DNA from 4 places in the Paenibacillus xanthanilyticus genome. Region 4 is predicted to be linked to each of the others. Evidence: riboswitches for the same ligand, from Rfam matches in the RefSeq annotation. Region 4 holds a riboswitch; each other region holds the start of a gene.
The links. A riboswitch is a leader RNA that binds a small molecule or an ion and turns the genes downstream of it on or off. The one in region 4 is predicted to bind cyclic di-AMP.
Positions count from the first base shown of each region.

Region 1: linked by a shared signal. The riboswitch ahead of ACFSKT_RS30780 (C40 family peptidase) and the one ahead of ACFSKT_RS30120 (G5 domain-containing protein) in region 4 are both predicted to bind cyclic di-AMP.
Region 2: linked by a shared signal. The riboswitch ahead of ACFSKT_RS14250 (3D domain-containing protein) and the one ahead of ACFSKT_RS30120 (G5 domain-containing protein) in region 4 are both predicted to bind cyclic di-AMP.
Region 3: linked by a shared signal. The riboswitch ahead of ACFSKT_RS13845 (TrkH family potassium uptake protein) and the one ahead of ACFSKT_RS30120 (G5 domain-containing protein) in region 4 are both predicted to bind cyclic di-AMP.

Region 1 covers NZ_JBHUHA010000002.1:3,021,841-3,026,593, forward strand. Annotated here, with positions in the region: gene ACFSKT_RS30770 (DEAD/DEAH box helicase) at 1-845, opposite strand, end outside; gene ACFSKT_RS30775 (hypothetical protein) at 958-1,401, shown strand; gene ACFSKT_RS30780 (C40 family peptidase) at 1,659-2,159, opposite strand; cyclic di-AMP (ydaO/yuaA leader) riboswitch at 2,164-2,316, opposite strand; gene ACFSKT_RS30785 (hypothetical protein) at 2,589-3,413, opposite strand; gene ACFSKT_RS30790 (M1 family metallopeptidase) at 3,451-4,753, opposite strand, start outside.
Region 2 covers NZ_JBHUHA010000001.1:3,329,552-3,334,304, reverse strand. Annotated here, with positions in the region: gene ACFSKT_RS14260 (HNH endonuclease) at 98-1,426, shown strand; gene ACFSKT_RS14255 (hypothetical protein) at 1,532-1,717, opposite strand; cyclic di-AMP (ydaO/yuaA leader) riboswitch at 2,020-2,284, shown strand; gene ACFSKT_RS14250 (3D domain-containing protein) at 2,385-3,065, shown strand; gene ACFSKT_RS14245 (polysaccharide deacetylase family protein) at 3,090-4,046, opposite strand; gene ACFSKT_RS14240 (alpha/beta fold hydrolase) at 4,231-4,753, shown strand, end outside.
Region 3 covers NZ_JBHUHA010000001.1:3,245,239-3,249,991, forward strand. Annotated here, with positions in the region: gene ACFSKT_RS13835 (cation:proton antiporter) at 1-123, opposite strand, end outside; gene ACFSKT_RS13840 (potassium channel family protein) at 159-821, opposite strand; gene ACFSKT_RS13845 (TrkH family potassium uptake protein) at 835-2,187, opposite strand; cyclic di-AMP (ydaO/yuaA leader) riboswitch at 2,278-2,471, opposite strand; gene ACFSKT_RS13850 (CPBP family intramembrane glutamic endopeptidase) at 2,892-4,532, shown strand; gene uvrC (excinuclease ABC subunit UvrC) at 4,504-4,753, opposite strand, start outside.
Region 4 covers NZ_JBHUHA010000002.1:2,874,396-2,879,148, reverse strand. Annotated here, with positions in the region: gene rsmA (16S rRNA (adenine(1518)-N(6)/adenine(1519)-N(6))-dimethyltransferase RsmA) at 1-396, opposite strand, end outside; gene rnmV (ribonuclease M5) at 393-959, opposite strand; gene ACFSKT_RS30120 (G5 domain-containing protein) at 1,079-2,059, opposite strand; cyclic di-AMP (ydaO/yuaA leader) riboswitch at 2,429-2,637, opposite strand; gene ACFSKT_RS30115 (TatD family hydrolase) at 2,813-3,586, opposite strand; gene ACFSKT_RS30110 (HD domain-containing protein) at 3,605-4,753, opposite strand, start outside.

The DNA.
Region 1 (4,753 bases), 150 kb from region 4:
GGTCGGTAGCCCAGCGCGTGCCGAAGCGGCTGCGCGTCATCCGTCTCCTCGCCGAGGCGGGCAGCAGTCCAATTCGCAGAGACCGGCGAATCGTTATCCGGCAAGCCTTGACTAGCTCGATCATCCGGCTCGGCCATGCTATCCGCAGCCTCCCACCCGCCGAGAAATCTCGCCATGCGCGACATCGGCTTCTGGGTCGCCGAGACGCCGATCCGCTGAACGCGGTGCTCGCATAGCGCGGTCAGCCGCTCGAGCGAGAGCGTCAAATGCGCGCCGCGCTTGTCTCCGGCGATGCCGTGAATCTCATCCACGATGACGGAGCGGACGGTCCGCAGCATGGCCCGTCCTTTCGCGGAGGTCAGCAGCAAATACAGCGATTCCGGCGTGGTTACGAGCACCTCGGGCGGCCTTCGCGCCATGCGCGCCCGTTCGGCGGAAGGCGTGTCGCCTGTACGGACGGCCGTCGTGACGCCCGGCCATTCGCCGCCGTTCCCGCCTTCCGCGGCCCGTTCGCCCGCGTACTGCTCAATCTCCGAGATAAAGCCGACCAGATGGTGCTGGATATCGTTGTTGAGCGCCTTTAAAGGCGTGATGTACAAGGTGCGCACGCCGCCGGACCAGCTGCCGCCGGACGCTTGTTTGTCGCGGACGATGAGGTCCAGGCAGGGCAGCAGCGCCGCGAGCGTTTTGCCCGACCCGGTCGGGGCGGCGATCAGCGTATGCGCGCCGCTTCGAATGGACGCCCATGCCTGCAGCTGGACGTCGGTCGGCTCGCCGAACGCGCGGTCGAACCAGCCGGCCAGGATAGGATGAAAGCCTTGCAGCGCATCGGAGGAAGAAGGCATCGAAGTCAGCTCCTTTTCAGGAAGAAGTGATGCTCTCATTATACCTGTTTTTGGTTCAGAAACTGAGCGGCGTCTCATACCTTTAGAAGTAACACCAATCGGGAGGGTATGTATGCAAAGATGGCGGGAGACGTTGGAAGAGAGATGGAACGAATGGAGGCAGGTCGAGGATGCGCTTAGCCGCGCGCTCGAAGGCAGGCGGGTGCTGCGCGTCGCGGGACCTCGAACGCCGAGATTGCTGCCGCCGGCGACCAAGACGATCCGGTCGGGCCAATTGACAGGCCTATCGGGCACCTATGAAGCGGGACTGGCTTGCTTTTGCATGAGCGAACTGAAGGTCGAGGAGCGGCATGCCTTTCTGGAGGCGTGGCACGCGCGTTTAGGAGAAGGGGCGATGGTCGTCATTGCCGACCGAAGGGGCGAAGGGTGCTCATCGGCTTTTGAGCTGCATCAGCTGTTCGCGGAGGTGGGGACGGCGCTGGACGTACAGGTCGGGCGGACGTTTTGGTGGGTCCGTTATGAGATCGGCGCTCACGGCCGTAGATCGTATGGTTAACGAAGCATAAGCGGCGACTTTCCCGCGCAATATGCCCACGCATGATATTACCCTTCAAATTATCCGAATAATCAAATAATTATTGAAAAACCGGTGATCATGGACCCTGGCTTGTTTCATAGGTCGCCGCGAGTGGTGAAGAAGAACTAATACCGGCACGCGCGGCGGAACAGCAAACCGCCGTGCTTGTCCGGGGGAACAAACACGGCGGCTCGTTGTTTGGGATCATCGCGGGGGCGATTGATCCCGGTCGCGAGTTAGTCGACGTCAGTCGTGTCGACCACTTCGTCCGACGGCTCGTCGGCATATTTCTCAAAAGTTTCAGGACTCATAACGCGGCGGGCCGTGACATAGCGCTTCTGATAGTAGGAATCACTAAGTCCGCTGATAGTTACGCCCTTGCTGGAAGACGAGTGAGCGAACTTACCGTCTCCAACGTAAATGCCGACATGCGAAATGCCTTTGCCGCTCGTATTGAAAAATACGAGATCGCCTGGGATCAAGTCGGCTTTCGCCACTTTCTTGCCCAGCTTGGATTGAGAGGAAGACGCGTGCGGGATCGAGACGTTCAATTTCTTGAAGACGTACATCGTGAATCCGGAGCAGTCAAACCCCTTGGTCGTGGTGCCGCCATAGTTGTATGGCGTGCCGATCAGATTGGCGATAACGCCGTCCATTTTGGAATCCGCGAATGCGCTTCCAGCTTGGAACGTGAGCATCATGGCCAGGCCAATCAGCAGAGCAGAAAACTTCTTCAAGAATAGAAACCCCTTCCGGTGCCTACGAGGTTAGCTGTGGGGTTCGGTTGAAGGTACCCTATGATCGCCTCGGGCGTATGCTGCTGCATCCGCCGGGATCAATTCACCCAAAGATGGTTCCCCCGTTTCTCTTGCGAGAATTCGGCATTTTTTTCATTCCGCGTTATGAATTCGATCATTTTCACAATTTCCCTTCTAAGTTCACAGTTTGTTCACACATTAGAATTCTAAGAGTGCAACTTTTTTGCTATTATATCGTATCGTTTTTTCTCTTTCCCTACTAGGGTCGTCCGTCCAATCGACAGTTCTTCCGCTTAGCGCCCCCATACAGGCACGAACCTTCCCGATACGCCTTCGTTTCACGCGCAAGCTTCCTAATCCAACAGCAAAGGACAGCACCTTGTCGGCACTGCCCTTCGCCTTCAATTCTCAACCTTCTTTGGCTTCATTCGACTGCCAGGCCGCGAATTGCGCCGCGACGGTCCATACCTTCATGATCGTGCGCACGAAGTGGAACCCTTGGTGCAGAATCAGTGCGAGCAGCCCGGCCCACAGCATCGACACCGAGGCGGCCGTGAGACTGAGCAGCAGCCCGATCGCCCACATGAGGAGGGAGATGCCGGCGAAAGGCAGCAGCTTCTTCGCCGCCTCGCCCAGTCCGCCCAAGGCGCCTTTGCCCGTCACCGCGCCGAACTGCATGGCCAGGAACAGCAGGTGCAGCAGCACGGCCCCCGCGAACCATCCGCCGGCCAGCGGCAGCGCGCTCGCGCTCAGCTCGGCGAGCGTGTCGCTTGCGATCAGCGCGTCATACAGACGCGGCACCAGCCAGATGCCCGGCACGATCGTCAGCGCGACCTCGAGAAAGTAGAGCAGCATAACCGGCTTCCAGGCTGCGCGGATCCCGGCGAGGAAACGCGTGCCGCCTTCGCTCTCCGATGCGTGAAGAGAATAGAACAGACCCGCGTTGACCAAAGGCGTGATCAGCATGCGCCCGGCCAGCAGCGTCGCGAACAGCCACAAATAAGGATGAATGAGGTCGGTCTTCATCAGTTGGAACTGCGCCTCCGTCAAGAACAGCCTTACCGCGTCCTCGCCGGCCTCGGCGCCGGGATACCGCTGCAGCAGCGGCGTCACGATCGAATCGATGGTCCGGTAGAGGAAGAAGCCCCACAACAGTTCGTACAGGAACAGGACGATGACGATGAAAAAGTGCTGTCCCGTCAGCCACCAGCCTTGCTTTAAATGCCGCCTCATGCCTCGATCCTCCTTTCGTTGTCTATCCAGCCGCCCGTTACCAGGCCAGCGATGCAAACAAGCCTTCGATCAGCTTCGTTAAGCCGATTCCCCACCGGGTGCGCGTTTTCTCCGGCACCTCCGCCTTCAAGTAATTGTTGATATGCCGGTTATCCAGCACGTTGTCGTAGTCCGGGTCCACCGTTGCATAGAGCAGCGGGGAAGGGTGCACCACTTTGAACACCATCTGGCTTTCTCTGCCTTCCCAGATCTTCGGCATCGTCGTGCCGTCGGCGAACTGGAGCACGACCGGGACGGGCCCGTTGGCGCCGCCGCGCCGCTTGACCAGCACGGTGGATTCATACTGACGGTCCCCGTTCTCGGCGACGGGACGCACGGCGATCGATTCGACCGCGTAGTCGGCCATATCTTTGCCGTACACGAAATGGCTGAAATATTCGTCCCACTCCGTCTTGGTCACCTGCTCGACGATGGTTTGGAAGTCGGCCGTGGACGGGTGCTTGAATTTATACTTCTGGAAGTAGGTTCGCAAAATTTTGCGCATCGTCGAAGCGCCAACCTGCTTCTCAATGCCGATCAGCACGAGCTTGGCACGCATGTACACGTTCTCCGCATAGCTGTCCGAACTGTGATACGACCATGACAGCTGCTTGAGCGGGGCCGGGTTGGTCATATAGCTGGCTTCCAGCGTCAGATTCGGCTCGATGCCGTAGGCGCTCTCCATGACTTTGTCCTCCGCGTACGAGGTGAAGCCTTCGTCCAGCCACGCTTCCTCGAACTCGTTGGTGGCGACCATGCCGTACCAATATTGGTGGCCGATCTCATGCACGACCGTGCGCTCCAGGCTGTCGATGGACGGATCGGGAGAATCGGCCTCGAAGCTCGTAACCAGCGTCGGGTATTCCATCCCGCCCGCGCCGCCCGCGCCTTCCGGCGGCACGACGATGGACAAGGTCGAATACGGATACGTGCCATACCACTGGGCGAATTTGCCGAGCGCGGATTTGGCCGCATGCATGTAGCGTTCCTTGTGTTCGGCGTGCTTCGGATCCAGGTAGAGCTTAATGCGGACGCCTGGAATGCCGGTCGTCGAGTAGGCTTCTTCGCTATAGATGAAGTCGGGCGAAGCGGTCCAGGCGAAATCGTGCACGTCGTCGGCGTAAAACTGGAACGTCCGCCGTCCGCCGTCCGCTTTAGTTGGTTTCGTCTGGAAGCCGGTTGCGGCGACCGTATAGTCCGCCGGCACGTTAATCCGCACGTTGTAAATGCCGAAGTTGCTGTAGAACTCGGAGTTGCCGTGATACTGGTGCGCGTTCCAGCCGTCGGCCGTCCGGCCTCGC
Region 2 (4,753 bases), on a different contig from region 4:
GCGCCGCGCCGTTATAGAAGGCGCCGCCGTTTCGCCTTGGCTAGACAAGGTTAAAACCGGATAGAATTCAAGGATCGAAAGAACGGAGCGAACGGAAATGGAAGCGAAACGATGCGGAGCATGCGGCTTGGAGAAGCCGATCACCTCCTTCACGAAGCGTTCCGGACGAAGCGGCCGGCGCGGGACGTGCCGTTCCTGCCAGCGCAAGCGAGGACGGGAAGTCGAAGAGGGACCGGCGCTGGCCGACGAGGCAACGCGGGATAGCACCGGAGATGGCCTGACAGGTCATGCCGCGGTAGCGGCGTACCAGAAGCTGGGTCCGGCGCCGAACGGCCAAGACCGGATTAACAGCGTTATTCCGGCATCCTCGGCGCATGACGAGGGCTTGGAAGCCGATGAACCGATTCTCTCCAACGCGGATGGAGACGCGGACAGGGCCGGAGCGCAGTCCGGTGCAGACGCCGAACGCGGCGCGGCCGAGAAGCCGCGCAAGCGCAAACGCAAACGGAGAAGACGGAAGAAGCGCGAGCCAGCGCCGCTTGAATCGGCTCTGCTCGCGCAGCCGCAGGCCGAAACGGAGGCGCGCGAGCCTGACGAGCGCTCGGGAGATCAAGAAGGCGGGTTAATCCCGTTATTGTCAGAGAGCGAAAGGTCCGCCGGCGAGAGCGATGTCGCGATGGCGCTTGAAGAAGCCGCCGCGCCGGAGCCGGACGGGGAAGCCCCGGCGCGCAAGAGGAAGCGCCGGCGTCGCCGGCGCAAATCCAAGTCGAAGCCGGTCCAGACGAGCGCCCTGCCAGACGGCGGCGAAGAGCGGGCGGAAGCCCAATGGCTGCTTCCGGATCAGGATGGCGACGATACGTTCGCCGGCGAAGCCGATTGGGTGGATTCGCAGGCGGAAGGCGTCGACGGCGCCGACGGAGACGGGACGCCGTCGCGCAAGCGGAAGCGGAGGCGGCGGCGCAAGCGCAAAGCAGGCGCCGACCAAGCCGCGGCGCCCGCAAGGCCGCAGGTCAGGCCGCCTTACAGGCGGATCGTGCCGATCAAAGGGCCGTTCAAATACGACGTCGCGCTGCTGAATGACCGGGGCACCGGACTTATTCGTCTGCGCGGTCGGCGCGAGACGGGCAAGCGGTGGTCGACGGAGATTCCGACCGAGATGGCGATCCGCATGGTATCGGAAGGGGCGGCCGGTATCATCAACCCTTCGCTCATTCACAAATTGTACACGAAGACGGATTTCAGGCTGCTCATCCTGCAGCGCGACGATTATATATGCAAGTACTGCGGCCGGTTTGGCGATACAATCGATCACGTCATGCCCAAATCCAAGGGCGGATTATCCACGCCGGATAATTGCGTGTGCGCCTGCGCGGAGTGCAACCTGAAGAAGGCCGACCATTTGGATTTTGTCTTCGACGACTTTTGAGCCGCGCGCGAACACACCGCCGCGCCATGCCGGATAACGATAAAAACACCGCTTGGGCCGGAGGTTTCCGCGATGGAAACACGCTGGCTTTGGCGGTGTTTTGCATTAGCGCATCGGGCGGTTGGAGGGGCCAAGGAAGGGAGCTGTAACCGCATGAAGGCGGCTGAACCAATTGGCGAACGTGCGCTTATAACGGCTTGCCTCCACGGAGAGCTCCGATTTGGCTTCGTCTCGTCCTTCCTGCAGGGTACGGATGGCCTGTCTTCTGTACTCCGATTCGAATGTCATCATAAGCGAATCCTCCTTGGCTATTCATGAGCCGTTTGAATTGCAAACGCTTACACTTTAATTATACATAATATTCAGATTATTTAAAGCGTGTTCAACCATTCCGAATATTATGCAGGGATTTATCCATTTCTGGAATTTTGAAGGTTGAATAAATCCGATCCGGATGAACGGAAATTCCTCTTAGCGACTGCTGGGAGCCATTTTTTCTTGCGCGTCAAACGTATATGAACCCTGCACTTCTACGTGTCGGGGCGCTGACTGCCGCAATTTACCGGTAGGAATCGGGCTTGGGACGATGTAACGTTTTACACGAGCCGAAACTTAATCGTACGGGGGATCTACGGAACCTATCGCAAGCCGATATTTTCCGCCGTGTTCGCGCATGACGACACGGATTCTGCGTTTCGTCCGGGGCTGTCCGCTAGACCGCAAGGTCGTTCGTAGGGCAGCTGAAGGATGGAATCGCTTGGGGTGAATCGCGAGGCGCAAAAGCCATGCACTCGCGTAGGGTCGAACTCCTCGACCCGAATCCGACAACTAACCTCGTAGGCCACATGCTGGAGCGGAGCGTTCGCGGGCTGTAACGGGCCGCGGTTCCGTTCGCGTTGACGAGAGGCGAGCGTCGCGAATGACGGCGCGTTTCTCGTAAATAAAGGAGGTTGTTCATATGTTTACGTTCAAATCATGGAAAAAAACCACGGCAGCCGCTGTTCTCGGGCTTGCGCTGCTCGCCTCGGCTGGCACCGCAAGCGCGGATGCAGCGTCGCATAAAGCGACGGATACCGATACGTTCTGGAGTTTGTCCAAACGGTATGGCGTCTCGGTGGAAACGTTGATGAAGGCAAACCCGACGGTCAATCCGCTAAACATCTACGCGGGTCTTGCGATCACGATTCCCGATGGCAACGGCAAGCCGCAGCAACCTGTTGCGAAAGCAAAAAGCGAGCCGATCGCGAGCGCAATACCGGACCAACTTCCGGCGGCAGCGTCTGAGCCAACGCTGACGGTGAAAGGCAAAGCCGTGGCTTACACGGACGCGCACCACGTCAAAGCAAGTGCTTATACGGCCGCCGCGAGCGAGAACGGCCAGTGGGGCGCCGTCGATTATTTCGGCAATCCCCTGAAGGTCGGAACCGTCGCGGTCGACCCGAGTCTTATTCCGCTCGGCACCAAATTGTACGTGACCGGGTATGACTACAACGGTCTGCCGGTTGGCGGCATGTTTGCTGTCGCGTCCGACATGGGCGGCGCGATCAAAGGCAACCGCATCGATATTTTCGTCTCGTCGTCGCAGCAGCAGGCGCGCACGTTCGGGTATCAATATGTCCATGTGTTTGTTTTGAAATAGCACGAGAAGAAAGGCGACTGCGCTTTATGGCGCGGTCGGCCGCGAGCGCTGCTCCGCTTTATGGGGTTGCGCTTTTTGCGTTTGGCCTTGATGCGACGGATGCCGTTTCGGGCGAGGCGAACGGGCGACCGGCCGACCGAGCAGCTCGGGCAGCGACACGATCGTGTAGCCTTTCTTGCGCAAATATTGAATCAGCTGCGGAAGCGCCTGTACCGAGCCGGATAGATTCTGCGTCGGGCCGCCGCCCGCATGCTGCAAAATAATCGATCCCGGCTGGAGCGTGCTTTTGATATTGGTCATGATGCGCGCGCTGCCGATGCTGCGCCAGTCTTCCGAGTCCACGTCCCAATTGACGACGGTATAGCCATTCGCCTGCGCCCACTCGATCTGCTTCGGCGTAATGGCGCCGTACGGCGGACGGATGTAGCGAGGACTGTAGCCGGCTAACGAGCGCAGCAGCAGATCCGTTTGGGCCACCTGTTGACTGAATTGGTACACCGAGATTTTCGGGAAGACCGGGTGATCGTAAGAATGGTTGGCGATCATGTGTCCTTCCTTGCGCATTCGCTTTACTATGGCCGGATAAGCTTTGGCTTTCGAGCCGAGCACGAAAAATGTGGCGCGAACCCGGTATTTCGCCAGCATGTCAAGCACCTTCGGCGTATATCGGGGATCGGGGACGTCGTCGAACGTCAGCGCGACCTTCATGCTGCCGCGCGAGCCCCGGACGAAGAACGTCCCCGGGTACCGCCGCTGCAGCTCGATCCACGAGTAGGAGTCCGCAGAGCGCTGGTCTCGTCGCGAATCGGCCATCGCTTTAAAGGTGGATGTATCCGACGGAAGCTTGGTTGCCTCAAGACTTCTCGCGGCTTCGCTAATCGGGGTGGCGGAAGCCGTGCACGCCTGCATAGCGAAAAGGAGGGCGAGGACGGTAAGCCATCTTCCTGCAGCCGAATTCCGGATGCCGTCTGCATTACCCATCGGTCTCCCTCCTTTCGGTGGCGAGGTGCTGTTTGATTCATTTTCCCGCCAAGGCGACTCGAACATGCATCGGAGATTTTGATTAATTACAGGAAATCGCCGATTTTAATGCTTTACACGACCTCGCCGACGGGCTTAACATGAGAAAATCAGGAAACCAATCCATGTGTGAAGGAGAATGGAAATGCCGCAAATCGATATGCCGTTCGCGCAATTGCAAACGTATTCAGGGATCAATCCGAAGCCAGACGACTTCGAACAATACTGGGAGGAAGCGCTAAGCGAAATGCGCGCGACGGACCCGCAGATCGAGCTGGTTCCGAGCGCGTTCCAAACGCCTGCGGCGGAATGCTTCGACTTGTATTTTACGGGCGTCGGTGGTGCCCGCGTGCATGCGAAATACGCGCGACCGCGCGGCGCGTCCGAGCCGCATCCGGCCGTCCTGCAATTCCACGGCTATACCGGCAGCGCCGGCGACTGGACCGAGCGTCTGGCTTACGTATCGCTTGGATTTTCCGTGTTCGCCATGGACTGCAGAGGTCAGGGCGGCTCTTCGGAGGACGCGGGCGGCGTGAAGGGCAACACGCATCACGGGCATATTATCCGGGGGCTGGACGATAAACCGGAGAATCTGCTGTTCCGCGGCATTTTCCTCGATACGGCCCAGCTTGCTTCGATCGCCATGGACATGGAGGAGGTTGACGAAA
Region 3 (4,753 bases), on a different contig from region 4:
GAACAGCGCCACATCCGGAAGCCGAAGCTTCTTCGCGATAATGCCTGCCATCATCCCCGCGCCTATGATAATAAGCAGCAGAATTAGCAAATGGTGTATCGTTTCGGTCGTACTATTTTCCATGTATACTCACCGTCCTTATCCGCTGGTCAACCGCCCTATCGGATAATGGTGTCCTCGAACTGCTCAATGCCCTCGTTCGTGCCGATAATGACCATGACGTCCTTCTCGGCGAGCACCTCGGATGCGACGGGCGCAATGATGACCCCCTGCGGCTTGTTGATCGCCACGATGCTGCAGCCGAAGCGTCCGCGCGGATTAAGCTCCTGCAGCGATTTGCCGTTCAGGCACTTGGGAACCGCCAGTTCGGCGATCGTGTAGTCCTTAGACAGCTCGATATAGTCGAGCAAATTCGGCGATACGAGCTGATGCGCGACGCGAATGCCCATGTCCCGCTCCGGATAGACGACGCGGTCGACGCCGATTTTCTCCAGCACGCGGCCGTGCAGCTCGGTCATCGCCTTGCCAACCACCTTCTTGACGCCCAGATCCTTGAGTAGAATCGTCGTCAGGATGCTCGCCTGGATATCGTCGCCGATCGCCACGACCCCGCAGTCGAAGTTGCGCACGCCGATCGAGCGAAGCACGTCTTCGTCGGTTGCTTCCGCCACGACGGCATGCGTGAGGATTTGGCTTAGATCCTGCACCGCCTCCTCGTCCTTGTCGACGCCGAGCACCTCGTACCCCAATTTGACCAGCTCCTTGGCCAAGCTCGAGCCGAAACGTCCCAGACCAATGATGACAAACTGATTTTTCTTCATTTCATGGTTTCCCCTAACCTATCGTAATTTTCCCTTCCGGGTATCTGTACAGCTCTTTCTCCGCGCGCGGACCGACCGCGTAAGCGAGCGTGAGCGGGCCAAGCCGGCCGGCGAACATCGTGAGACTGATTAATATTTTGCCGATCAACGTCAGCTCGGGCGTTACGCCGAGCGACAAACCGACGGTGCCGAAGGCGGAGGTCGTCTCGAATAAAATTTTGAGAAATGCCTGATCCTCTGTCGTCGACAGCACCATCGTGACCGCGAGGACGAGCGCCAGCGACAGCACCGTAATCGTCAGCGCCTTGAGCACGCGATCGCGGGCCAGCCTCATATTAAAGAGGACGATGTCTTCTTTGCCCCGGATCATGGCGATAACGGCGGCGACGAGGGTGGTGAACGTCGTCGTCTTGATACCGCCCCCGGTTGAGCCCGGCGATGCGCCGATGAACATGAGCAGCACGATAAAGAATTGCGACGCCTGCCGGAGCGCCGCCAGATCGACCGTGTTCGGGCCAGCCGTGCGCGGCGAGACGGATTGGAACATCGCGGCCCAAATTTTGCCGTCCCAACTTAAGGACCCCAGCGTCTTCTGGTTGGTGAACTCGAAGATAAAGATGACGATCGCGCCAATGGCCAGCAAGGCGCCGGACATCGACAGCACCACTTTACTGTGGAGGGATAGACGCCTGCGCTGCTTATACTCTATAACATCCGACATGACGATAAATCCGATACCGCCCAAGATAATCAGCAGCATGGCGGTCATATTTACGATCGGGTCGTCCACGTAGCCCGTAAAACTGACATAGGGGGTGCCGAACTGCCCGAACAGGTCGAAGCCGGCGTTATTGAACATGGAGATGCCGTGCCAGACGCCGAAGTAGATGGCTTGACCAAGCGGCATATCGAACGACCAGCGAAACGCGAACAGCGTTGCCCCGATCAGCTCGATCGCCAGTGAGTAGAAAATCACTTTGCGGATAAGCCTTACGATCCCCTCCATGCTGCTCTGATTCATCGCTTCCTGCAGAATGAGCCGTTCCTTGAGCGATATCCGCTTCCGCAGCACGATCGCGAACAGCGTCGCCATCGTCATGAACCCGAGGCCGCCGACCTGGATGAGCGCCACGATAATAATCTGACCGGCGATGGACCAGTGGCTGCCCGTGTCGACCGTGACGAGACCGGTTACGCACGTCGCCGAGGTAGCGGTGAACACCGCGTCGATGAACGGCGTATACGTCCCGTCCCGCGAGGCGAAGGGCAGCGTGAGCAGAAAGCCGCCCAGCAGAATAATGAGCCCGAACCCGGTCACGAGAACACGCGGCGGCGACCACTTGGAGATCTTGAAATAATCGGCCATTCCGGCACCTTACCTTTTTTAGGATATAAGATCGTTTACCCGTTTTTGGGCACAAAAAAAAGCACTGGATCCCCAATGCTTGCGCCGTCGGTCCCATTCCAAATAAGCCTACGAGGTTAGCTGACGGATTCGGGCCTGGAAAGGCAGCCCTATTCGCTTCTTTGGACCTAGCGGTCCTGTCGCGAAATTCACCCCATGCCATCTGCAAGCAGGCCGCGAAGCGCGCACTGTCAGACAGCGTTATGGTTCCCCCGTTTTCATACGAAATTCGGCTGTAATCTTCAATTGCTACTCATTATAAGTCCGCCTGTCAAAAACACCAAGCACCGTACACGCAGATATTGAACCGAAATGCGGCAAAATACGTACGGGCGTACGAGAAATCGTCCCCGTTGTTGCATTATCGGCCAATTATCTCGCGCGCATTTCTTTTTTAATGTATTAACTGACAATTTAGCGCTTACTTATGATAGGGTACAAGTAAGGCTGATTGGTTTGCGTACCCAATCCGGAGATTGGGAATGCAGCATTCAGCCAGAGCTGATTGGTTTGCGTACCCAATCCGGAGATTGGGAATGCAGCAGCAAGGCTGATTGAGCAAATCAGCAATGGAGAAATACAAGATGGAGACAGGAGTATAGAAGCGAATCTTATATGTCCTGTCCTTCAAAAAGATTTCATGTCCGAAAGGCGGGTTGCTCGCATTGAATCGAATCGAGGTTACACCGAACTGGAAGCTCTACAGCTGGCTGGCAGCCGTAAGCGCGATCCTCTATTTGCTGGTTCAAGTCTTGCCGGCTACCGCGGGCGCTTTCTTCGGCTCCGGATCCGAGAAGGTCATCGCCAAATCGGAGGCCGAGCGGCGCTCCGCAGCCTTCCTGACGGAGCAGTTCGGCCTAGCGCCGAACGCCTCGCGCGCGTACCATCAATCCGATAAGCTGCTTTACGGCTATCTGGCGAAAGAAAAGCTGACAGAGGACTACGGGGACCGGTACGACCGGAAATTCCCAACCGATACCTATCAGGTAACGTCGACCTTGCCAGGCGAATACTCCGGCGAATTATACGTCTACGTACATATGGAGAGCGGCCAAATCATCAGCTGGCATAAGCCCCACGCGGCGGACGCGGCGCTCCCTGAACCGGAACAGCGCATCGCGGCGGCGGTCGACTTCGCCATCGAGCAGGGCTTCAAGCGCGATGCGCTCAAAGCGCAGAAGCAGCTGACCCGCGAAGGCGACGTACGGCTCGACGTCGCCGGCGAGGCCATCGGCGAGGCGAAGCTCTCGCTTCTGATCGGCACGGAGTCAAAGCCGGATGGCGGCGTATTGGTAACGAGATACGCCCCCGTTTTCCAGGTACCGGCCGACTATGAAGCGTATGTGGAGGAACAGGATGCGCTCGCTTCTTCGTTATCGCTGTTCGGCAGCACGCTCATGTCGCTCGTCCTGTTTATTCTGGCCGTTATCTATGCCGCGCTTTATCGCAAGCACACGTCGTTCGTCCGAGGTTGGCTAGTGGCCGCGATCTTCCTCGGGTTTTATCTGATCAACAATTTCAATATGATCGACGGCCTGGCCGCAAGCTTCGGCGAAATGGAGAACGCCCGCACCGTCGCGCTGATCGGCATGATCGTCCAAAGCTTCATCACGGTCGTCATGGCGGCGTCGGTCTATTTCTCGCTCGTGGGCGGAGACGGTCTATGGCGTTCCATGGGATGGCAGCTGTGGCCGAGAAGCAGCGAGCGGGGCTATGGCGAGCATATGTGGAACAGCATGAAACTCGGCTATCTCCTCGCGTTTATCTTGCTTGCGGTGCAGACGGTCATTCTGCTCATTCTGGAAAATGCGACGGATGCATGGGCCACGACCGACGTCATGCAATCGCCCTACAATTTCGGGGCCCCGTGGCTGTTCCCGCTGCTGGCCTGGTGCGCGGCTATCTCGGAGGAAGCCGTCTTCCGTTTCTTCGCGATCGGCCTGCTGAAGAAGTGGCTGCGCAGCACGTTCGTCGCGGCGCTGATTCCAACGGTGATATGGGCGCTCGGCCACGTGACGTACGCCATCTATCCCTCGACGACAAGATTGATCGAGCTTACGCTTCTTGGCCTTCTATTTAGTTATTTCTTCCTGCGTTTCGGCTTGGCCGCGGTCATCTTCGCGCACGCCATCTTCGACTCCGTCATGATGGCGATCTCGCTTATGTTCCTTGGACAGCCGGTTAACATCGCGCTTGGCCTCTTCTACATCGTGCTGCCTGTCGGCGTAGCCGCCGTATTGCGGCGATTGGGCACGCGAAAAGGGAGGAAACCGCCCCTCACGGTTCCTCCCTCAACGCTTCAATAATTTGGGCGGCGAGCTTCTCGCCGATCGACAGCGGCCGGAAATCTTCGATTCCGGCCTCTTTGATTTTCTTGATCGAGCCGAAATGCTTCAGCAGCGCCTTACGCCGCTTCTCCCCGATGCCCGGGATCGCGTCCAGTCTGGAGGCGATCATCGACTTGGCCCGCTGCTCGCGGTGGAACGAAATCGCGAAACGGTGCACCTCGTCCTGAATGCGCTGCAGC
Region 4 (4,753 bases):
GTACGGCAAATTAGCCACGACGCTGACGCCGCTCAATCCGTCGAACTGGCGTGCCATGAGCTCGCTTAAGTTCAGCTTCAGCACGTCGCCATGCTCGATGTGGACATTATCCGCATCCGCGAAAATATCGCCTAAGATCGGGATCAGCCGGTCGTCGATCTCGATGGCCGTCACGCGCGCCGCCTCGTTGGCGAGATGCTGCGTGAGCGCGCCAATGCCCGGGCCGATCTCAAGCGCCCCTTTGGTCTTGTCGAGACCGGCGGCGGAGACGATCTTGCGCAAAATATTTTGATCGATCAGGAAGTTCTGTCCCAGACTCTTCTTGAACGAGAAGCCGTACTTCTGGATGATGTCCTTCGTCCGCTTCGGTGTCGCCACCTCGATGTTGGTTGTCATTGGCCGCTTCCTCCGGTTTCTTGATCCATCTGCGCCAGCGCTCGGTCGAATTCCTCCCGCGTGATGCGGAACATCGTGCAGCGCTTGAAGAACTGCTTGCCGTTGGCATAGCCGATGCCGAGCAAGTTGCCCATGCGCAGTCTGCGGTCCGCCGCAGCCGGGTGCACGAGCAGACCGGCCCGCATCAGGTCATCCCACGTAATTTGAGCCTCGTCTGCTTGTCCTTCGATCGCTTCCGTGCGAACGCTCGCTAGCGCGCGGCGAATCGCCTCCGGCTTCGCGTTCTCCACGCCGATATCGCCCTTGTACAGCGCCTCCTCCTGTGGAAGGAAGGCATGCTTGCAGCCCGGGACCCGCTGCGCGACGATTTTGCGTATGCGCTCCCCGGCATGATCCGGATCGGTGAAAATGATGACGCCCCGCCGTTCATGTGCGAGCGCCACCCGCTTCAGCACCGCTTCGCCGATTGCGGATCCGCCGGTCTCGATGGTCTCGGCCTCGACGGCCCGCTTGATCGCAACGGTGTCGTCTTTGCCTTCGACGACGATGATTTCTTTGATCATGGACTACCCTGACATCCCTTCCGGACAAACGTACAAAAAGAAGAGGCGAGGCCTCTTCTTATCATGGCATAATTGCTTTAGTTTGACGATAAATTGTAACTACGACCACCTGCGGCGCGCTAGATCGCCTCGGGCTTTTTGGGACCCAGCACGTACACGGTGTAGCCCTTCTTGCGACCGAATTTCTCCGCATAGTCTTCACTATCGTAGTAAACGTCGATCTTGTTGCCTTTGATGGCACTGCCGGTATCCTCCGCGCGGCGGAATCCGATGCCTTCGATGTACACCCACCATCCGATCGGAATGACCTTCGGGTCGACCGCGATCGTGCGGCCTTCCGTGACGCGGGAGCCGGATCTCGTGATGCCGTACCCCGGATCGGATTCGGTTTTGCCCGTAGACGCCAGACCTGCCGTATATGCGGTGAGCGTCACATTCTTCAGCGTCTTCTTCGCCTGGAACGACACCCCGCCCTTCGTCAGCGTGACCACGGGTTTCTTCGTGCCGACCGCCACGATTTGGTTGACCGCATCGCTTTGAGTCGACTTGGAGACGAAGGTATGCGAGACAAGCTTGCCGTCCGCGAATACCTTCTCGTATTTCTTCACGACAATGCCGGCCTTACCCGCCTGAATGGTCTTCTTCTTCCCTTCAAGCAGCGTCGGATCGGTCTTGGTAACAGTAGTGAATGGCACTTCATACTTGTTTTGCATCACATGCTTGTCGATCCGAACGACCGTTACGGTCATGTTCGGTTCGATGGCCGCGTCTTTCGACGGCAGCACCTTGTCTTCACTGCGAATCGATATGTTAGCTTGATCGATCGCCGCCTGTACCGTTCTTTCTGTCGTGTACACCGTTCTTACATTGCCGTCAGCCTTCACGGTTAAGGGAACCGCTTGCTCGATGACCACCCGATCACCGTCTTTTACGCCCGCATTCAAAGGCAACGACACCTTATCATACGGCCCCACCGTAATGGCTTGTTCATCCAGTAGGCGTTGCAGGACCCATTGTTTGGTTTCCACAATGTTTTCTTGTCCATTCAACACTACGGAGACGCGCTTGTCAGCCGTTCCGTACAACAACACCAGAAACATGAAAGTCATAGCGATTGAGATCATAGCGCTTAGAACAATTAAACGCACGTTCTCATGCTTCCATCGCAATGCGAAAGACATGCTGGATGATCGTTTCCCATGGGTGTCCTTAACTTGGATTATGCCCACTTCTTCGGTCCTCCTTACATAGCCCCGCCGCCCTGTTACGCATGAAATAGATTTAGACGCGTCGACTATTAGATTTAGCGCGCATGAAGCCCGCTTCTTCCAATTACTCCCTCATACCTCCTCCATGAATCACACTATGTCGCCACAATTCGCAATATTCAAAATAAAAAGAAGCCGACGACAGAAGATCTGCTTCGTGGCTTCCTGTGGGACACGGGTAGCATGGAATGGATGCACGAGTTGATCTCTCTTATGACGCTTGCGAGGTTAGCTGTCGGATTCGGGCGAGAGAGTCGCCCTATTCGGCTGTCAGCGCTACTTAGGCGCGCCGCAGCTGAAATTCACCCCTAGAAGAATTCAACGCGACTTGCGTGCTCGCATATGCCCCGGCACAAGTCCTCATTTGGTTCCCCCGCTCTCCGTTTCCGGAGATTAAGCGTTATTGGAAATGGAATACATCTTGAAAGCCCTGAGATGAATGATACCGTCTTTTGCTCCAGATTGTAAAGATGAGATAAAGGACGATTTTACCGAATTTAAAGGAAAATGTCTCGAAAAAACCGCAATTTATCCAACCAAAACAAGTTTTTTCACCCGAATCATTCAAAATGCTCCCGTTTTGGGCTATTTTCGTTCGATGGAAAAACATTTCCTGGCGTTTTCGCTTGTGATTTCCGCAATTTCTTCCAGTGTTTTTCCTGTTATTTCCGCAGCGGTTTCTGCTACAAGACGGACGAAAGCAGACTCGTTGCGCTTGCCTCGATGAGGGTGCGGGGCCAAATATGGGGCATCCGTTTCGATCAGCAGACGGTCGAGCGGAACCCTCGCAAGCACCTCTTTCGGCACCCGCGCATTCTTGAACGTGACCGGCCCGCCAAACGAAATATAGAAGTTCATGTCCAAGCACTGCTTGGCCGTCTCCCAGCTGCCAGAGAAGCAATGCATGATCCCGCCAACCTGTTTGGCATCGCTTTCTTTCAAAATCCTAACAACATCCTCGTGCGCATCCCGATTATGAATAACGATTGGCTTGCGCTTGGATTTCGCGAGCTCGATTTGCTCCCGGAACACCCGCTGCTGCACGTCCTTGGGGGACGTATCCCAATAATAATCCAGCCCGATTTCCCCGATCGCGACCACCTTTGGGTGGTCGCACAGCGAGGCAATCCAGTCGAGATCGGAAGGACCGTAATCGAGGCTGTCGGTCGGGTGCCAACCCACCACCGCATAGATGAAGTCGTACTGCTCGGCAAGCGCCATCGTCGTCGGAATGGTCTCCCGATTAAATCCGATATTTACCAATAATTCGACGCCCGCGCCGCGCGCCCGTTCGATGACTTCCGCGCGGTCGTCGTCGAATTTATGCGAATCCAAATGGGTATGCGTGTCGATTAACATGAAGGGCGAAACTCCTCTCTAATCCAGTTCAAACAGCTTGCGAAGTTCGGGACTTAGTTTGTCCGCTGATTCAAGCAGCGGCTCATGCGGGTAATACAAATGGTATTTCCCTCGATGCATGCCCGTAATCGAGCGAATGATATCGGATTTCTGCGAAATTTCCGATACGACGTCGTCACGGTCCAGCACGAGGATCGGCGGTTTATCATTCTTCTTCGCGCCGCGCGCCCCCGGCCGATAGACAGCGTACGCCAAATCAAACGGAAAATCGACTTCCAAGTGGTAATCCGGATGGAGCCCGATCGCGGCGAATTGCTCCCGGATGGAAGCCCACAACGGCTCGTCCGCCTCATCCATCGTTACATACTTATACAGCTTGCGGTCCATGAACCGGCGGCATAAGTCGGCCAGCAGCGAATCTGCTTCCGATTGCCAGAGCGTAAAGGCTGTCTGCATCGGAGCCTCGTCAAGCGCCAAGTAACTCGGAACATCGATGGTGCCGCTTATGAGCCTCCGAATCGGTTCAATCATCCAGCCGAATGCATAACCATTCATATAGAGCTCTTTGGCCCGGCGCAGGATCTGACGCAGAATAATTTCCGAACTGCGAGTGACGGGGTGGAAATAGATTTGCCAATACATTTGGTACCGGGACATCAAATAGTCCTCGACCGCGTGCATCCCGCTCTCTTTCACGACAATGCTTCCCTTATGCGGCCGAAGCACGCGCAGGATGCGTTCCAGGTCGAACGTGCCGTAGTTAACGCCTGTAAAATAGGCGTCGCGGAGCAAATAGTCCATACGGTCGGCATCCATCTGGCTGGAGACGAGACTGATGACGATCGGTTTCTCGTACGTTTTGCGTATGACCGCCGCGACCTGCTCCGGGAAGCCGGGATCGACCTCGCGAAGGATGCGGTTCACTTCTGTATCTTCTAATAATATGCGGCAAGTCCAATCCTCGTGATGGGTATCGAATACTTCTTCGATGGAATGGGAGAAAGGGCCGTGTCCGACATCATGCAGCAGCGCCGCGCACAACGTCACCAACTTCTCTTCCTTCGGCCAGTCCTCGTAACCGCCGCGTTCGAATTGCGAAATGATTTTGCGCGTAATTTCATACACGCCGAGCGAATGGGAGAATCGGCTGTGCTCCGCCCCATGGAA